Regions from separate parts of the Faecalibacterium sp. AM43-5AT genome, predicted to be linked through region 2. Evidence: a T-box and tRNA genes for the amino acid it is inferred to sense, from the RefSeq annotation. Region 2 holds a T-box; the other holds one or more tRNA genes.
What was found. A T-box is a leader RNA that pairs with one kind of tRNA and senses whether it is charged. The one in region 2 lies ahead of tyrS (tyrosine--tRNA ligase), so its partner is inferred to be a tRNA-Tyr.
Positions count from the first base shown of each region.

Region 1: it encodes a tRNA-Tyr, which carries the amino acid that the T-box ahead of tyrS (tyrosine--tRNA ligase) is inferred to sense. The anticodon was not compared.

Region 1 is NZ_QVGZ01000005.1:140,449-143,856, forward strand. It holds gene DW937_RS08410 (sirohydrochlorin cobaltochelatase) at 1-724, opposite strand, end outside; cobalamin riboswitch at 890-1,103, opposite strand; gene DW937_RS08415 (Hpt domain-containing protein) at 1,209-1,529, opposite strand; tRNA gene DW937_RS08420 (tRNA-Tyr) at 1,939-2,023, shown strand; gene DW937_RS08425 (DUF6061 family protein) at 2,177-2,428, shown strand; gene DW937_RS08430 (hypothetical protein) at 2,527-2,703, opposite strand; gene DW937_RS08435 (plasmid recombination protein) at 2,721-3,408, opposite strand, start outside.
Region 2 is NZ_QVGZ01000001.1:260,157-263,564, reverse strand. It holds gene DW937_RS01405 (CapA family protein) at 1-333, shown strand, start outside; gene DW937_RS01400 (ACT domain-containing protein) at 385-852, shown strand; gene tyrS (tyrosine--tRNA ligase) at 945-2,165, opposite strand; T-box leader at 2,230-2,485, opposite strand; gene recN (DNA repair protein RecN) at 2,552-3,408, opposite strand, start outside.

The DNA of each region.
Region 1 (3,408 bases), on a different contig from region 2:
CCTCACCCAGCAGGGGCTCAGCCACAGCGACAGATTCAAACTTGTCGCGGTAGGTGTCGATCATTTCCATCATCTCGTCGTACTCAGCACCGTGCATCAGGTGGGTAGGCTGGACGACCAGATTCTTCACGCCGTTTTCCACAGCGCGGTCCATGGCCTGCTGCATGTTGTCGATCTTTTCGCCGTCACGGGCCTGCACATGGTTGATGATGATCTGTGCGGTGAATGCGCGGCGCACAGACCAATCCGGGTATGCGGCCTGCAGAGCATCCTCGATGCCCTTGATGTCCTTCACGCGGCTGTCGTTGAAGGAGGTGCCGAAGGAGACCACCAGCAGCTCGTTGTCGCCGATGTCGTCCTGATTGCGGGCATCGTCCTTGGAAGCATCGCCGGTGTCACGGCCAAAGTAGTCGGGGTCGGCGTTCTCACCTTCCACCAGTTCTTTCTGGGTGTCGGTCAGGGCATCCCATGCAGCCTTGGCGGCTTCGCACTGGGCATCGGTGTCCTCATTGCGCTCCTGCACATAGATGGCATCGATCAGGTCTGCCACGTTCTTTGCTGCCATTTCGTCAGCCTCCTCGCTGCTCGCTTCGCTGGAAGCGGAAGACGCAGCGGTGCTGGATGCAGTGCCGGAAGCAGCACCGCCGCAGCCGGTGAGCACACCGGCGCACAGAACCAGAGCCGTAACAGCTGCGGCCAGCTTTTTGGTTTCGATCTTTCTCATTGTCTTGTCCTTTCCTGCTGGATAAATTGCGGTTTGAACCAAACAAAGGGTACAGGAAAGTGAGGTAAAAAAGAGGCCCTTTTGTCCTGCGGATGGCATGACAAAAAGACCTCTGTTGTTTCAGGGCTTTTTGGTACAACCAATTCCTCGTGATCTGGGGTTTGCACCCCCGTACCAACAGCAGGCAGGTTTCCTGACTGAAAGATCGCCGCCCGTCATCTCCTTCCCAGAGCAAAAGCTCCAGTGGCTGGTGCAAAGCACCCTGATGCGGACTCCCTTATCACAGTGACGAGATCGTGCGGGATCTGCACCCGCTTCCCTTTTACCCTTTCCGCCGTGCAGTGCATCGGCAAAAGGCACCTGCTGTTTTTCTGTTCAGTTCGTCCGGCATTATATCACAAAACTGCGCAGAATGCAATAAAAAACGGCATCCTGCCTTTTTATAAGGAAGGATGCCGTTTGGAGATCGAGCCAAATGCGGAGCTTACTGGAGCGCACGGATCGCATTGATGGTGATTTTGTACTGGCAGGTCACGCTGTCAAACAGCTCCTTGGTGCCTTCCAGTGTGCCTGTGCGCAGCACCTCGGTCAAATCGCAGGTGGGCTGATACAGGTTGGTAAAGCCCAGGTTCTGGCACACGCCCTTGAGCGTGTGTGCCGCACGGAATGCTTCCTTCACATTTCCTTCCTTCAATGCCTGCTCCAGTTTCGGATAGCTGTCGTCGTTCAAAAACATCAGCGTAAATCTGCAGATCATGCCTTCGTTGTAAAGCCGCTTGAGCACGTCCTCATAATTTGCGCCCATCTGTCTATAACATTCCTGAATCGTCATGGTTTGTCGCTATGCCTTTCTTTTTCTACTTATCCCGCCTGATTTGCCACAGAGTGACAAAAGCACCATCCATTTTGTTGCACTTTGTTACGTTTTTAATATATCACGCCTTACTGTGTTTTTCAATGCAGAGATAAAAAAGTCTTGCACTTTTCACATATTGTCCCGAGTTTTTCTTGCAATTTTCCTATCAATTTCTTCCGGTTGGCTTTTTCTCCGACTTTGCCGTGCCCGCATGGCTGCAGGGCTTTTCCCGCCTTTGCTCAGCCGTTTCTCTGCACGGAAAATGCATTTGAAGAAAAACGTAAAAAACAGTTGACAAAAGCCTTCCTTCATGATAAAATAAGCAAGTCGTCCGGCGAAGGACATAAAAAGTGAATATGGGCGTGTTCCCGAGTGGCCAATGGGGACAGACTGTAAATCTGCTGCTTTCAGCTTCGGTGGTTCGAATCCACCCGCGCCCACCAAACAAGAAAAATCCGAACCTGTTTCCGATTGGAGAAGGGTTCGGATTTTTCGTTTTCTTCGGGTTTGAGAATGAAGGCTCCCGTGGACGGCGTAAAACTCCGATACCTTGTCACAGACCGTAACCACACAATAAGCGTTTGGAGGACACGATGATGAAGTACGATGCAAGAGCCTGCCATTTCAACATGGACACCGGGTGCGTGGAGCTGCTGCTCCGGGATGGGAGAATGATCTACATTGACTGCACCGGGGTTGAGGATGCACTGAATGTGACTATGGCACAGCAGACTGAACTGGACTACCTCATCTACAACGACCCACTGGGCTATGCGGATTTGATTCTGAACAGTGACCCGGAGGAGTGTTTGAAAAACGTAGCTGGAAGCCATGGGTTAGAAGATTAAGGGCAAAAAAATAAGAGGTGCGCCCAACTGGACACACCTCGGTGAGATACATCTATATAAGGCAGGGCGTTTCCTTCTCTGGGAGCGTCCTGCTGTTTTTATGCTGCAACAGGCAAGGCTTGTAGAGCTTCCTGCTCTTTCAGCCATTCCTCATATTCACGCTGGCCTTCCTCGCTGTTGAAAAACTCAACCATGGAGGGATAAAAGCAACGTGCCAGCACCTTGATTGCTTCATCCGGGTAGCCGGATTTGTTCGACTTCTTCTTTTTGTTCAAATGGTATCCTCCGAAAATCAAAGTTCCATATCCTGCCCACGCTTGCGGTTTCGCTGCGGCACATTCATGGTGCGCTCCTGCTTGGGGGCAAGAATCTTTTCCAGAAAGCCGCGCACCAGTTCGGGCGCACGGTGGAGAGCATCCAAATAGGGCTTTACATCGTACCACAGGTCGTGGTACTTGTTGCTCCAATGAATGGCTTCCTTTTTGGCGGTGGAAAGTTCTTCTTTCAGGCGGCGGTTCTCCACGTCCATCATATAGCCGTGGTCGGCCTGTTTTTTCAGTTTGGAAAATTCTTCTTCGGTCAGCGAGTAGTTGCCGAGGAAGGTGCGCTTGCCGATATAATCCAGATCACGCGCATGAATGAGAGCTTCTTTCGTGAGCGTGGTCTTTTTCTGCACAGCGGCAAGTTCCTTCTCTTTTTGGGAGAGAGTCTGACAGGTTTTGGCAAGCGACTGTGCTTGCTGGTCGGCTTGAGCAGTCAGGGTGTCCAGCCGTTCCTGCTCCCGCTGAACTTTGAACTGGGTGACGGTCAGGTGTTCTTCGGTACTGCCGCGCTCGCCGCGCTCTATATCGGTGTACCCGGCAGTACGCATATAGTTGAAGAAATCGTCTTGCAGGATGCTGTACGACTTCTTCAGGACTGGCTTGCCGTTCTTTTGCAGGATAGGCTTTCCGGCATCGTCCAGCAGGGGCTTGGATGCC
Region 2 (3,408 bases):
AGGCAGGTGTTCACGGCCTATTCTCTGGGCAATTTTATCAGCACGCAGGAAAAGCCCGATCAGCTGATCGGCGCAATTTTATCGGTTCAGCTTGAAAAAACGACCGAACTGGACGGCACCGTCCGTTGCAGCGTGCTCTCCCCCAGACTTCTGCCGACGGTGACCCACTATGATGCAGGCAAATCCAATGTGCGTACCTATCTGTTCCGCGATTATACCGAAGCCCTTACAAAGGCCCACGGAGTACGGCAGGCGTATCCGGATTTCAGCCTGGAAATGATTCAGTCCATTGCCCGGGAAAATATCGACCCGGAGCTTTTGCAGCTTACCTGAATAAATTTTGTATCGTTGAAGCCCGCCTTTCGGGCAGAATGGAGGATCTTTATGTACGGAGTATCGAAGATCAATATTGAGCCGAGTCTCATGATGATCAGTGTGCAGGATGTAGAGTTCAAGGGCAACAGCCTGGCACGTTACCTGCAGATCTTTGCAGATAACGGCGTGGTCGTAGATATGATCAGCCAGAGTGCGCCCCATGGCACCACCATTGATTTCAGCTTTACCGCTTCCAGCAGTGATCTTCCGCTGGTGATGAAGGCTATTTCCGTTGCAAATCTGGACAAGGATGCCAAGGCTTCTCCGCTGATCAGCGTGGGTTATTCCAAGCTGAACCTGTTTGGTGAAGAAATGGTCACCAGCTGCGGCGTAGCTGCCCGTGCACTGAATTCTCTGGCAATGGCCGACATTGAAGTACTGCTTATCACCACCAGCGATCTGGATATTTCCCTGCTGGTCCACGCAGAGAATGAGGATGCAGCTTACGAAGCATTGAAGAAGGCTTACGAGCTGTAAATTCTGCAAGCAAGCGAGCAATCCTCCATCAAGTAAAAAAATGCCGGTGCACTCCAAAACAGAGTACACCGGCATTTTCATGTTCAATATTTTTACAGAGTGACCTTGTGGTAGATCTTCTTGCCCTTCTTGATCACAATACCCTTTGCCAGCTGCTCAGCAGTGAAGCCAACGGTGGGAGCGGCTACCTTCTCGCCATCCACCAGAACACCGCCCTGCACGACCAGACGGCGTGCCTCGCCGTTGGATGCTGCCAGACCAGCCTTGACCATCAGGGTCAGGATACCGATGGAGCCATCGGTCAGGTCGGCCTCGGTCAGCTGAGTAGAAGGCATGTGCTCGGTATCCATTGCGCTGCCGCTGAACAGTGCGCGGGCAGCATTCTGAGCCTTTTCGGCCTCTTCCTTGCCATGGACCATGCTGGTCAGCTCGTAAGCCAGAATTTCCTTAGCTTCGTTCAGGCGCTGATCCTTCCATGTGCTCATCTCGTCGATCTGCTCCAGCGGCAGGAAGGTGAGCATACGGATGCACTTCATCACATCGGCATCGCCCACATTGCGCCAGTACTGGTAAAACTCGAAGGGACTGGTCTTGTTGGGGTCCAGCCAGACGGCATTGCCGGCGGTCTTGCCCATCTTCTTGCCCTGAGAGTCGGTCAGCAGGGTGATGGTCATAGCATAAGCGTCCTTGCCCAGCTTGCGGCGGATCAGCTCGGTGCCGCCCAGCATGTTGCTCCACTGGTCGTCGCCGCCGAACTGCATGTTGCAGCCGTAGTGCTGGAACATGTAGTAGAAGTCGTAGCTCTGCATGATCATGTAGTTGAACTCGAGGAAGGACAGGCCCTTCTCCATGCGCTGCTCGTAGCACTTGGCGCGCAACATGTTGTTCACGGAGAAGCAGGCACCCACATCACGCAGCAGTTCCACGTAGTTCAGGTTCAGCAGCCAATCTGCATTGTTCAGCATCAGTGCCTTGCCCTCAGAGAAGTCGATGAACTTTTCCATCTGCTTTTTGAAGCATGCGGCATTATGGGCGATATCCTCTTTGGTCAGCATCTTGCGCATGTCGGTGCGGCCGGAGGGGTCGCCGATCATGGTAGTGCCGCCGCCGATCAGGGCAATAGGCTTGTTGCCTGCCATCTGCAGGCGCTTCATCAGGGTCAGAGCCATAAAGTGGCCTGCGGTCAGGCTGTCGGCAGTGCAGTCAAAGCCGATGTAAAAGGTTGCCTTGCCATTGTTGATCAGGTCGATGATCTCTTCATCGGTGATCTGGGCCACCAGGCCGCGGGCCTTGAGTTCTTCGTACAGAGTCATGATTTTTTCCTCCTGTTTGTGGGCAGAGGGAAAAATAAAACACCCCCTGCCAAAAATGAATTTGGCAGAGGGCGAGAAAATTCGCGGTACCACCTCTGTTTGCCGCTTCCTCACAGAAACGACCTCACGAGTGCACACCCCAGAGTAGAGAGACACTCCTGCGTTTGTAACGCTCGCACGCGGCACAGCCTATTAACCTGAACGGCATTCAGCCTGCAGCTCCGGGAGGTATTTCCCCTGCTGCTCTGCGGCCCCTTACACCAACCGGGGTTTCTCTGGGCAGAACACTTCAAGGTACTTGTTCCCTTCATCGCCATTAACAAGAACTACTTTATCACAATGCTTCGGGCTTGTCAACCCCCTTATCTGCAGCGGTTTATTTTGGCTTATTTTGCGCCAAGACCCAGCATTTCGCGGGCATTGGCACGCGAAAGCTCGGTAACGTGGTCGCCGGAGATCAGCCGGGCCAGTGCTTCCACCCTGCCCTCCTCATCCAGCGGATGGATCTCGGTATAGGTGCGGTCATTGGCTACATTTTTCTGAATCAGCAGATGGCAGTCCGCCAGTGCAGCGATCTGGGCTGTATGGGTGATGCACAAGATCTGGTGGCCCTGTGCGCTCTGGCGCAGTACCTCACCAATACGCCCGGCGGCTTTGCCAGAAACACCGCTGTCGATCTCATCATAGATCACGGTAGGCACGGCATCCTTATCGGCCATTGCATTTTTGATGGCCAGCGTGATGCGGCTCAGCTCGCCGCCGGAAGCAATTTTTGCAAGAGGTTTGGGTGCCTCACCGGGGTTTGTGGAAATGTAGAACTCGATGCTGTCCTGCCCATGGCTTGCCAGCGGGCCGCGGGTATGGCGCAGTGTCATGCGCACGCCCGGCATGTTCAGAAAATCCAGCGTGCCGGAAATACGCTTATTCAGCTCTTCAAAAGCGCGCAGGCGCGTCTGGGTCAGTGCTTCTGCCTTTTCGCGGGCCAGCGCATAAAGGCGGAGCTTTTCTGCCTGCAGGTGGTCATGCCGCTCCTGCGAGGACTGGATGCGCTCCAGTTCTTCCCTTGCATTCTGTCCAAAAACAATCACGTCTTCTACCGTATCACCATATTTGCGCTTGAGCTTGTAGATCAGATCCAGACGCTGCTCAATCTCATCCAGCTCTGCATCGTTGGTATCATAGGAATCCAGTCGACCGATCAGATCTGCGGCAACATCCTTTGCATTGTAATACAGATCCAGCA